4 regions of the Serratia sp. KH_031 genome follow, and region 3 is predicted to be linked to each of the others. Evidence: predicted binding sites of a transcription regulator. Region 3 holds the regulator's gene; each other region holds the start of a gene.

Region 1 (3,169 bases), 810 kb from region 3:
GCACGTGGCTTTCTTGAATACCCGCACCGCTGATACGCACGAACTCGGCTTTGGTGCGCAGTTCGTCGATAGTGCCACAACCGGTTAAGCCCATGCAGGAACGCAGGCCACCCATTTGTTGGTGCACAATCGCTTTCAGCATGCCTTTGTAAGCGACGCGGCCTTCGATACCTTCCGGCACCAGTTTGTCGGCGGCGTTATCGGTCTGGAAGTAACGGTCAGAAGAGCCTTTGGACATCGCGCCCAGTGAGCCCATGCCGCGGTAAGACTTGAATGAACGGCCTTGATACAGTTCGATCTCGCCCGGTGACTCTTCGGTTCCTGCCAGCATTGAGCCGACCATCACGCAAGATGCCCCCGCAGCGATGGCTTTAGCGATGTCGCCAGAGAAGCGGATACCGCCATCGGCGATAACCGGAACCCCCGTCCCTTCCAGCGCTTCTACCGCATCAGCGATAGCAGTGATCTGTGGTACGCCCACGCCGGTAACGATACGAGTGGTACAGATAGAACCAGGGCCGATACCCACTTTCACCGCGCTCACACCAGCTTCCACCAGCGCTTTAGCACCAGCGCCAGTCGCGACGTTACCGCCAACGATTTGCAGGTCTGGGTATTTAGCACGAGTCGCGCGAATACGTTGCAGTACACCTTCGGAATGGCCGTGCGAGGAGTCGATCAGCAATACGTCAACGCCAGCGGCAACCAGCGCGTCGATACGCTCTTCGTTACCCGCACCCGCACCAACCGCAGCACCGACGCGCAGGCGGCCGTGTTCGTCTTTACAGGCGTTCGGTTTACGTTCGGCTTTTTGGAAATCTTTAACGGTGATCATGCCCAGCAGATGGAAACTGTCGTCCACCACCAGCGCTTTTTCTACGCGTTTTTCGTGCATTTTTTGCAGCACGACTTCACGCGCTTCGCCTTCTTTCACCGTTACCAAGCGATCCTTCGGCGTCATTACCGCAGTCACGGGTTGGTTCAGGTCGGTCACGAAACGCACGTCACGACCAGTGATGATCCCAACCAACTCGTTGTCTTCGGTCACTACCGGGTAACCGGCGAAACCGTTGCGAACGGTCAGTTCTTTCACTTCTTGCAAGGTGGTTGATGGGGTCACGGCTTGTGGATCGGTCACCACGCCGCTTTCGTGTTTCTTCACGCGGCGGACTTCTTCAGCCTGACGCTCGATGGACATATTTTTGTGGATGAAGCCCAGACCGCCTTCCTGTGCCAAGGCAATAGCCAAGCCAGATTCGGTTACGGTGTCCATAGCTGCGGACAGCATAGGGATGTTCAGGCGGATAGTTTTGGTCAGTTGAGTACCGAGTTCTGCGGTGTTAGGCAGTACTGTGGAATGAGCTGGAACCAGGAGGACGTCGTCAAACGTTAGAGCTTCTTTCGCGATACGTAGCATGGGCAATATCTCACCAGAGTGGGCTGTGAAAAAGATAAAATATTGCCGCGGCATTATACAGAGCGTAATCGGTTGCCTCCAGCACTTTCTCACAAAAACTCTTGATTACCTTTTTTAGCCATGTACTATCGACCGATTAAGTGCTTGTTTTGAAATTTGATCTGGGTCACATGTCGCTACCTTCCTCTCCGCCAATTTTTACCGTAAGCCGCCTAAATCAGACGGTTCGACAACTGTTGGAAATGGAAATGGGGCAGATTTGGCTCTCCGCCGAGATCTCCAACTTCTCCCAACCCTCTTCCGGCCATTGGTATTTCACGCTGAAAGACGATCGTGCGCAGGTTCGTTGCGCGATGTTCCGCAACAGCAACCGTCGCACCACTTTCCGCCCGCAAAATGGCCAGCAGGTGTTGGTTCGCGCCAGCATCACGCTGTATGAACCGCGCGGTGACTACCAACTGATTGCCGAAAGCATGCAACCCGCCGGCGATGGCCTGTTGCAACAGCAGTTCGAGCAACTCAAGCAAAAACTCACCGCGGAAGGTTTGTTCGATCAGCAATTCAAGCAAGCGCTACCTAGCCCGGCTAAACGCGTTGGGGTGATTACCTCCGCCAGTGGTGCCGCTCTGCACGATATTTTGCAGGTGCTGCAACGACGCGATCCTTCGCTGCCAATTGTGATTTACCCAACGTCGGTACAAGGTACGGAAGCGCCGTTGCAGATCGTTCGCGCTATCGAAACCGCCAATAAACGTGACGAATGTGATGTGTTGATTGTCGGACGCGGCGGTGGCTCGTTAGAAGATCTGTGGAGCTTTAACGACGAGCGTGTCGCCAGAGCCATCTTCGCCAGCCATATCCCAATCGTCAGCGCCGTCGGCCATGAAACCGACGTCACTATTGCCGACTTTGTTGCCGATCTGCGTGCGCCAACCCCTTCTGCCGCCGCCGAGCTGGTCAGCCGTAATCAGTTGGAATTGCTGCGTCAGTTGCAATCGCAACAGCAGCGGTTGGAAATGGCGATGGATTACTATTTGGCGCAGCGTCAGCAGCAGTTCAGCCGCATCAATCACCGTTTGCAGCAGCAACACCCGCATTTACGTTTGGCGCGTCAGCAGACGCTGTTGCTCAAACTGCAACGCCGATTAGAAGACGGGATGCAACACCAGTTGCGCCAATCGGCTCGCCGTAGTGAACGCGCACAACAACGTTTGGCACAGATGCAGCCACAAGGCCGCATTCACCGCTATCAACAACGCATTCAGCAGCAAGAATACCGTCTACAACAGGCGCTAGATCGTCAGCTCAACGGTTATCGTCAACGCTTTGGCGTAGCCTGTAGTCAGTTGGAAGCCGTTAGCCCATTAGCAACCTTGGCGCGCGGTTATAGCGTGACACAAACCCCACGCGGTGAATTGCTGAAAACCACCCAACAAGCGCAGATCGGCGAAATGCTGAAAACCCGCTTGCAGGATGGTTGGGTAGAGAGTGAAGTGAAAACCATCACCAAAGAGAAAAAGCCGCGCAAGAAACGCGCGGCGGAATAATTAACGCTTATTTTCGAACAAATTGACTGCGACACTCACCGTTAACCCACAGCTCACGCGTCTCTCCTGCTGGTAGACTGATTTCCAACGTACTCCAAGCCGGTTGGAAATGCCCTTCGGTGGTGATAGTCAGCTCAATGCGCGCATTGTCGCTGACCATATCCCAACGTAGCCACAGCGCGTTACCCTGCTGCCAGCCGTGGCT
Region 2 (3,169 bases), 1.2 Mb from region 3:
GCTTGCAGGGCAGTGGTCTACGGATTGCGGTGCTTGAACAACAGCAACCTGATTTAACACCGCCGACGGAATCACTGGCGCTACGTGTTTCCGCCATCAACGCGGCTAGTGAGCGCTTGTTGCAACATATCGGCGTGTGGGATGCCATCCTTAACCTACGCGCCAGCGCTTATAACGCGATGGAAGTGTGGGATCGCGATAGCTTCGGCAAGATTGCTTTCCGTGGTGACGAAGTCGGTTTTAGCCACCTCGGGCACATCATTGAAAATCATTTAATCCAACAAGCGTTATGGCAAAAGGCTGCCACGTTGACCGATGTCACGCTGATCACTCCGGCTGCACTGAAACAGGTCGCTTGGGGTGAGAACGATGCTTTTATCACCTTGGATGATGGCCGCATGTTGAGCGCTCGCTTGGTGATTGGTGCCGATGGTGCGAACTCTTGGCTGCGTCAGCATGCGGATATTCCGCTGACCTTCTGGGATTACCGCCATAGCGCGCTAGTCGCCACCATCCGTACCGACGAGCCACATTTAGCCACGGCGCGCCAAGTATTCCACGGCGATGGTATTTTGGCCTTCCTACCGTTTAGCGATCCGCATTTGAGTTCTATTGTTTGGTCGGTCGCTCCGCAAGAAGCTGAGCGCTTACAGCAATTGCCTGTAGAACAGTTTAACCGTGAACTGGCGATGACCTTCGATATGCGCCTCGGTCATTGCCAGCTTGAAAGTGATCGACTGACTTTCCCATTAACCGGGCGTTATGCGCGTAGTTTTGCTGCTCACCGTTTGGCATTAGTCGGCGATGCGGCGCACACCGTGCATCCGTTAGCAGGGCAGGGCGTGAATTTGGGCTTTATGGATGCCGCTGAACTGATTGCCGAACTGCGTCGTCTGCAACAGCAGGGCAAGGACATCGGTCAACACCTCTATTTGCGTCGCTATGAACGTCGCCGTAAACACGGTGCGGCAGTGATGCTGGCGAGTATGCAGGGCTTTCGTGAACTGTTTGCTGGCAACCATCCGGCGAAGAAACTACTGCGCGACGTGGGTTTACGTTTGGCGGATAACCTGCCTGGCGTGAAGCCTAAATTAGTCCGTCAGGCGATGGGGCTGAATGATTTGCCCGATTGGTTAGCTTAATTCTTTTGCCTTCCGTCATCCGGCGGAAGGCATCGTTCTCACTCTCCTTTAACTCCCCCCCCCTTTTTAACTCCCCCTTCATTTGAGAAATTCTAATTTCGCATTGGTTTTTGCATTACTTTTTCTAATTTCATAACCGGTTATCAAAAATCGAAATCCCGCCAATGGCAGTCTGTTTGTTATATAACGTCGGAGTTTTGTGAGTTTAATTGTTGGTTTTGTGCCTTCCAGCTCAGTTTTCTAGTGAAAAACTCTGCAAACTAATGCGGAATTTTGCTGCCCTGATGCGCTTCTGAACCTATTTTATCTTATGGTTAATGTGGTCGTTCAGTGATAACTTCGGGGAAAGGGTATCGTTTGCGTCGCGACGGTTCCAGTACGTTTCGGCGCTCTGTCTATTGGAAAGAGGGTAAAAATGGCGAAGCAAACCCCACTGTACGACCAGCACGTGGCGTGCGGTGCGCGCATGGTAGATTTTCATGGTTGGATGATGCCTCTGCATTATGGCTCTCAACTTGATGAGCACCACATCGTGCGTCAGGATGCCGGCATGTTTGATGTCTCTCACATGACCATCGTCGATCTGCACGGTGCCCGTACCCGTGAATTCCTACGTTATCTGTTGGCGAATGATGTCGCCAAACTCACCCAGCCGGGTAAAGCGCTGTACAGCGGCATGTTGAATGCCTCCGGCGGCGTTATCGACGATTTGATCGTTTATTTCTTCACTGAAGATTTCTTCCGCTTGGTGGTTAACTCCGCCACACGCGACAAAGATTTAGCTTGGATCGAACAACATGCCGCGCCATACGGTATCCAATTGACTGTGCGTGATGATCTGGCACTGATTGCGGTGCAAGGCCCACAGGCTAAAGAGCGCGCAGCAACACTGTTTACCGCAGAACAAAAGCAAGCTGTAGAAGGCATGAAGCCGTTCTTTGGTGTGCAAGCAGGCGAGCTGTTTATCGCTACTACCGGTTATACCGGTGAAGCCGGTTATGAAATCGCGTTGCCGAAAGAGCAGGCAGTGGACTTCTGGCAAAAACTGTTAGCGGCAGGCGTAAAACCGGCTGGACTGGGCGCGCGCGATACGCTGCGTCTGGAAGCGGGGATGAACCTGTACGGTCAGGAAATGGACGAAGGGATTTCCCCGCTGGCGGCCAATATGGGCTGGACCATCGCGTGGGAGCCACAGGATCGTCAATTTATTGGCCGTGACGTCTTGGAGCAGCAGCGTGAACAAGGCACCGAACAACTGGTCGGCTTGATCATGACGGAAAAAGGCGTATTACGTAATGAGCTGCCGGTGCGTTTCACCGATGCAGCGGGTCAAACGCATGAAGGGATCATCACCAGTGGTTCTTTCTCGCCGACCTTAGGTTTTAGTATTGCCTTAGCTCGCGTGCCCTCTGGTATTGGTGAGCAGGCCATCGTACAAATCCGTAACCGTGAAATGCCGGTTAAGGTCACCAAACCTGGGTTTGTGCGTAACGGTAAATCATTAGTTAATTGATTCTTATTCTTTATTTTAAGGAGTTTTGGTGATGAGCAATGTGCCAGCAGAGTTGAAATACGCATCGTCCCACGAGTGGGTTCGTGACGCAGGTAATGGCGAATACGTGGTTGGCATTACCGAACACGCGCAGGAGTTGCTGGGCGATATGGTGTTTGTCGATCTGCCAGAGGTTGGGCGTAAAGTGGCTGGGGGTGAAGAGTGCGCTGTTGCTGAATCAGTCAAAGCCGCTTCTGATATCTATGCACCCATCAGCGGTGAGATCATAGCCGTGAACGCTGAACTGGAAGGTTCTCCAGAACTGGTCAACAGCGAGCCATATGGCGAAGGTTGGTTGTTCCGCATCAAGGCTTCCGATGCTGCTGAATTGGCTGACCTGCTGGATGATAAAGCTTACGCGGCTTCTATCGACGAGTAATCTGTATTACGCCCCAGTTCTGGGGCGTTCTTGTTCTATCCCGTACCATGCATGAACTCAGGAATTTGTAGCAATGACCCAGACACTCAGCCAACT
Region 3 (3,169 bases):
CTTCATTTGTTTCTCGTTAGAATTAATGGTGATGCAGGTTTGCGACGCGGCAGTGTATATGACTGGATCTTTGCTTGTGAAACGGTAATATTCGCACAGTGCTGTGAAAAAAATTGAAGGCAATATTATGTGGTCCGAATACTCGCTAGATGTTGTTGATGCCGTAGCGCGAACCGGTAGCTTTAGTGCCGCTGCGCAGGAATTACATCGTGTACCTTCCGCAGTCAGCTATACGGTACGCCAATTGGAACAATGGTTGGCCGTTCCGTTGTTTGAGCGACGCCATCGAGACGTTGAATTGACGCCTGCTGGCGCGCTATTCATCCAGGAATCACGTGCTGTTATCAAAAAAATGCTCGAAACACGTCGACAGTGTCAACAAGTGGCGAACGGTTGGCGTGGTCAATTGAAAATAGCGGTAGATATCATCGTTAAACCACAACGCAGCCGTCAACTGGTAGTGGATTTTTATCGCCAGTTTCCTGATGTGGAGCTGTTAATTCAGCCCGAAGTGTTTAACGGTGTTTGGGATGCGTTGGTCGATGGGCGAGCGGAAATGGCGATTGGCGCGACCCGAGCCGTGCCGGTTGGTGGCGGTTTTGCCTTCCGCGATATGGGATTTATGAATTGGTTGTGTGTGGCGAGCCCGCAACATCCATTGGCCGCGATAGCAGGGGAATTGCATGACAACCAATTGCGGCCTTACCCGGCATTAGTACTGGAAGACACGTCGCGCAATCTGCCAAAACGCGTGACTTGGACGTTAGATAACCAGCGACGTTTGATTGTCCCTGATTGGTCATCGGCGATAGATTGTCTACGTGGTGGTTTGTGTGTGGGGATGGTTCCGGCTCATTTGGTTCTGCCGTTGGTACAAAGTGGTGAGCTGGTGGCGTTGCAACTGGGTCAACCTTTTCCTCCGAGTTTGTGCTGTCTGACTTGGCAGCAGAATGCTCAATCACCGGCGATGGAATGGTTGTTGGAGTATTTGGGAGATAGCGAGACGTTAAATCAGGAGTGGTTTAATGAACGGGAGCCGGGGGAGATGCTCCCCCAACCTAACAATTAACGGCGGTAATCGATAAATGGGCCGTCGGTCACTGAACGACGCTCGACCAACTTAGGATGGACTTCGATCACCTGTGATTCTTCACGTTTGCTGATAATGCGATCCAGCAACATAGTAAAGGCCATTTCACCCAGACGTTCTTTGGGCTGATGAATTGTCGTCAGCGCTGGGGTGAAGTAGCGCGCATTGCGCACGTTGTCATACCCGATCACCGAAATATCTTGTGGTACGCGCAAACCCAACTCATCGGCGGCACAAATCGCGCCCATCGCCATAATGTCACCGCCGCAGAATACCGCGGTTGGGCGATGTTTTTGCGATAAAATTTGGTGCATGGCTTTGTAACCAGACTCCGGTTCGAAGTCACCCTGAACAATCCATTCGTCCCGCACTTCAATATGGGCTTCTTGCAGCGCCTTTAAAAAGCCCTGATGACGGCCACCGCCAGTGTTACGGGATAATTGGCCGGGAATTGCGCCAATGTCGCGATGACCACGTTCGATCAAATAACGACCGGCCAAGTAACCACCGGCAAAGGCGTTATCAATAATGGTATCGGTGAAATCGCCGCGCGCCGCGCCCCAGTCCATCACCACCATTGGGATATTGCGATAATCCTCCAGCATGCCGAGCAGTTGATCGGGATATTCCGAACACATCACCAACAGACCATCAACCCGCTTTTGTGCCAGCATTGCTAAATAAGCCCGCTGTTTGTCGAGGTTGTTGTGGGAGTTACACAGGATCAGCGTATAGCCTTTGCTGTAGCAGCTATTTTCAACCGCTTCGATCACTTCGGCAAAGTAAGGAGCTTCGCTGGAGGTTGCCAGCAAACCGATCGATTTAGTGTGGTTAACCTTCAGGCTACGTGCGACCGCGCTCGGTGAATAGTGCAGATCTTTAATCGCGGCCCAAACGGCAGTTTTGGTATCTTCGGCGACGAAACGGGTCTTATTGATAACGTGCGAAACGGTGGTGGTGGAAACGCCCGCGCGTTTGGCCACATCTTTGATCGTTGCCATGTAGAAAGTGACTCCTAAATCTACTTGCATGCAGCATGTAAATTGGTTGTTAATCGTTTGCCTACGTAAAACCTTCTCCAGAACAGCGAAAACTAAGTTTTTAGTGTTGAAGTCGCGAATCGCTTGACTGGGAGGGACATATTTGCCGGTACGCAGTTGTGAACTGCGAATTCTGTCGCAAATTGAGCAAAAGTGGAAGAGGTAATCCATATTATAAGTCGAGAAATGATCACAAGATTTTACCCGCGAACTGTGGGAAAATACTTCGACGTATAAATGCTGTGGATTCTACGCAGCTTATCGCTAATTCGATGAGGAGCTTTTAATGGATACCGATCTGAAAATGTCGTTGATCACTACCGTGTGTGCATTGGCGATGATCATTGCTTTCGCTTTTACTGCCGTGATGCATTAATTCATACCAGCAATAAAAAGGCGCAGCACTCAATTGGCTGCGCCCGATCATTTTCCCGCGATTTACGCCAGATTTTCTGCTACAAACTTCCAGTTTACCAATGCCCAGAAGTGATCCAGGTAGGTAGGGCGCGCATTGCGGTAGTCGATATAGTAAGCGTGTTCCCACACATCCACAGTCAACAGCGCTTTGTCTTCACCCGTCAGCGGGGTTGCCGCGTTAGAGGTGTTGACGATCGCCAGTGAGCCGTCGGCTTTTTTCACCAACCAAGTCCAGCCCGCACCGAAGTTACCGATGGCAGATTTGGTAAACGCCTCTTTGAATTCTGCGAAAGAACCGAAAGATTTGTTGATCGCATCTGCGACTGCGCCAGTAGGTTCACCGCCTGCGTTTGGTGCCAAGCAGTGCCAGTAGAACGTGTGGTTCCAAACTTGTGCTGCGTTATTGAACACACCACCGGTAGAGGTTTTGATGATCTCTTCCAGTGATTTGCCTTCGAACTCGCTACCTTTCACCAGATTGTTCAGGTTCACCACGTAGGCGTTGTGGTGCTTGCCATAGTGATACTCTAGAGTTTCTGCGGAAATGTGTGGTGCGAGAGCGTCTTTCGCATACGGTAATGCAGGTAATTCAAACGACATTGCTTTCTCCTTTATTTATATA
Region 4 (3,169 bases), 1.3 Mb from region 3:
CGAGCATTGGGATATTCCGCTGCCAGAGATTATGACACCATCAAAAACTTGGTCGTGGTAAACCTAAATAGCAAAAGGCCGGATTCTGTAAACCCGGCCTTTTCGATTTTAGGTAAAACGATTAAAGCAGTAAGCGAGCGCGGATAGTCCCTTCGATAGCCTTCATCCGTTGCAACGCAGCATCGGCGCGTTCGGCTTCAGCTTCGATGTCGATCACCACATAACCAATTTCAGGGCCGGTTTGCAGATACTGAGCTGCGATGTTCACCCCTTCTTCGGCGAAGATCTGGTTAATCTGCGTCAAGACACCTGGACGGTTTTGGTGAATATGCATCAGACGATTGGCGTTCAAACCATGCGCAGGCAACGACACTTCTGGGAAGTTAACCGCTGACAACGTTGAACCATTATCCGAATATTTCGCCAATTTACCGGCCACTTCATCACCGATATTCTCCTGCGCTTCCTGAGTCGACCCCCCAATATGCGGCGTCAGCAGCACGTTATCGAACTCACACAGCGGTGAATTGAACGGATCGCTGTTGGTCGCAGGTTCTTCTGGGAACACGTCGATCGCCGCACCGGCCAGATGATGACTAGCCAAAGATTCACACAACGCAGGAATATCAACCACCGTGCCGCGTGAGGCGTTGATCAGAATCGCACCTGGCTTCATCAGCGCCAGTTCTTCCTTACCCATCATGTTCTTGGTGGACAGCGTTTCCGGCACATGCAACGTGATTACATCGCTCATATTGAGCAGATCAGAGAGATGACGCACTTGCTGTGCGTTACCCAGCGGCAGTTTGTTTTCGATATCGTAGAAGAAGACTTTCATACCCAAGCCTTCCGCCAAAATACCCAACTGAGTCCCGATGTGGCCGTAACCGATAATCCCCAGTTTTTTGCCACGGGCTTCATAGGAACCCACCGCTAATTTATGCCACACACCACGGTGTGCTTTAGCGTTAGCGGCAGGAATACCGCGCAGCATCAGCAACAGCTCGCCCAGCACCATTTCAGCGACGGATCGGGTATTGGAGAATGGCGCATTAAAAACTGGAATACCGCGTTTGGTGGCGGCTTTCAGATCAACTTGGTTGGTGCCGATACAGAAACAACCCACCGCCACCAATTTCTCTGCGGCGGCGAAAACCTCTTCGCTCAGATGCGTGCGTGATCGGATGCCGATGAAGTGCGCATCACGAATCGATGCTTTAAGCTCTTCGGTGTCTAATGCACCTTTGTGGTATTCGATATTGTTATATCCGGCGGCACGTAAGTTATCTACCGTGCTCTGATGAACCCCTTCCACTAACAGGAACTTAATCCTGTCTTTCTCCAATGATACTTTTGCCATTTCCCCAACCCTATGTTCAGACTTCAGAAGCGACTGTTGCAACACAGCACACCCCAACATAACAAAAATAACGCGCCCGGCAATACAAACGATTGCCTACCCGTTAGCACAAGGCTCAGTGACAACAAGGTTTTTTGGTAGAAAATGCCATTGGGGAAGAGTTCGGCAGGAGCTTAGCTTAGGTCACTGAAGGAATGTGACATATGTCACCAAATTTGCAGGTTTGAATTAAAACTATTTTACGACAAAAAATTTGCGGATCGGCTTTCCCGATCCGCAGATAAGGCTTATTTCAGCTCGACGGTCTTCACGCCGTCCGGCGTCCCCACCAAGGCGACGTCCGCGCCACGGTTGGCAAACAGACCTACAGTTACCACACCCGCGATACCGTTAATTTTGTTTTCCAATGCGATGGCATCCAGAATGCTCAGGTTATGCACATCCAAAATCACGTTCCCGTTGTCGGTCAATACATCCTGACGATACTCCGGCAAACCACCTAGTTTCACCAGTTCACGCGCCACATAGGAACGCGCCATGGGGATCACTTCTACCGGCAGCGGGAATTTCCCCAACACATCAACCTGCTTGGTGGCATCAACGATACAGATAAATTTCTTCGCAATCGCAGCGATGATCTTTTCACGCGTCAATGCAGCGCCACCGCCTTTGATCATCTGCATCTGGCCATTGATCTCATCAGCCCCGTCGACATAGATATCCAAGGAATCGACTTCGTTGCTGTCAAACACATGAATGCCCAAACTTTTCAGCTTGGCGGTGGAAGCATCAGAGCTAGAAACGGCTCCTTCGATCTGCTCCTTGATTGAACCCAGCGCATCAATAAAGTGCGCGGCGGTAGAACCGGTACCTACTCCCACGATAGTGCCGGGTTTAACGTATTTCAAAGCTTCCCAGCCTACTGCTTTTTTCAGTTCATCCTGCGTCATGATTTGCTCATTACCTATGTACGAAAACGTGTGCGTATTATAGGGTATCTCGCCGCTTTTCACTCAAACCGGATCACATTTCTACTCGACAAACTGCGAGCTAATGCACTAATAAACAGAAAAACTATGGCATAACTGTGGCATAGTGCCGAAATCAATTTACTTTAAGGGATAACCTTCCGATGAAACGCCCAGACTATCGAACGCTACAAGCGCTGGACGCGGTGATCCGTGAACGTGGCTTTGAACGCGCGGCACAAAAACTTTGCATCACTCAATCGGCGGTATCCCAGCGTATCAAACAGTTGGAAAATCTGTTCGGTCAGCCGTTGCTGGTGCGCACCGTACCACCACGCCCTACCGAGCAAGGGCAAAAATTATTGGCGTTATTGCATCAGGTGGAATTGTTGGAAGAAGAGTGGCTGGGCAATGATAGCGGCGGCGATAGTCCACTGCTGCTGTCGCTGGCGGTCAACGCAGACAGTCTGGCAACCTGGCTACTTCCGGCGCTCAAAACCGTGCTGGCAGATTCGCCCATCCGCTTGAATATGCAGGTCGAAGACGAAACCCGCACCCAAGAGAGTCTTCGTCGGGGTGAAGTGGTCGGCGCGGTGAGTATTCAGCCGCAGCCACTCCCGAGTTGTTTGGTCGATCAACTGGGTGCACTTGATTATCTATTTGTTTCTTCAAAAGAATTCGCCGATCGTTATTTTCCCAATGGCGTCACTCGTTCAGCCTTGCTGAAAGCGCCTGCGGTGGCGTTCGATCATCTTGATGATATGCATCAGGCGTTCTTGCAACAAAACTTCGATCTGTCGCCGGGTAGCGTGCCATGCCATATCGTCAACTCATCAGAAGC

The links. Region 3 encodes PurR, which represses purine synthesis genes. Its sites were predicted from a motif close to CANGCAAACGTTTGCNTG; they were not measured.
Region 1: guaB (IMP dehydrogenase) is a predicted target of PurR. The motif match lies at 1,479-1,496, and genes of this name have one in related genera.
Region 2: gcvT (glycine cleavage system aminomethyltransferase GcvT) is a predicted target of PurR. The motif match lies at 1,489-1,506, and genes of this name have one in related genera.
Region 4: serA (phosphoglycerate dehydrogenase) is a predicted target of PurR. The motif match lies at 1,442-1,459, and genes of this name have one in related genera.

Annotation. Positions count from the first base shown of each region.
Region 1 is NZ_CM174496.1:1,476,160-1,479,328, reverse strand. It holds gene guaB (IMP dehydrogenase) at 1-1,417, opposite strand, end outside; gene xseA (exodeoxyribonuclease VII large subunit) at 1,588-2,964, shown strand; gene AC3ISQ_RS06540 (glycoside hydrolase family 31 protein) at 2,972-3,169, opposite strand, start outside.
Region 2 is NZ_CM174496.1:1,043,317-1,046,485, forward strand. It holds gene ubiI (FAD-dependent 2-octaprenylphenol hydroxylase) at 1-1,142, shown strand, start outside; gene gcvT (glycine cleavage system aminomethyltransferase GcvT) at 1,558-2,655, shown strand; gene gcvH (glycine cleavage system protein GcvH) at 2,687-3,073, shown strand; gene gcvP (aminomethyl-transferring glycine dehydrogenase) at 3,147-3,169, shown strand, end outside.
Region 3 is NZ_CM174496.1:2,287,108-2,290,276, forward strand. It holds gene punC (purine nucleoside transporter PunC) at 1-6, opposite strand, end outside; gene punR (DNA-binding transcriptional activator PunR) at 128-1,069, shown strand; gene purR (HTH-type transcriptional repressor PurR) at 1,066-2,091, opposite strand; gene cydH (cytochrome bd-I oxidase subunit CydH) at 2,417-2,506, shown strand; gene sodB (superoxide dismutase [Fe]) at 2,569-3,147, opposite strand.
Region 4 is NZ_CM174496.1:1,029,148-1,032,316, reverse strand. It holds gene AC3ISQ_RS04490 (5-formyltetrahydrofolate cyclo-ligase) at 1-61, shown strand, start outside; gene serA (phosphoglycerate dehydrogenase) at 122-1,360, opposite strand; gene rpiA (ribose-5-phosphate isomerase RpiA) at 1,648-2,310, opposite strand; gene AC3ISQ_RS04475 (LysR family transcriptional regulator ArgP) at 2,493-3,169, shown strand, end outside.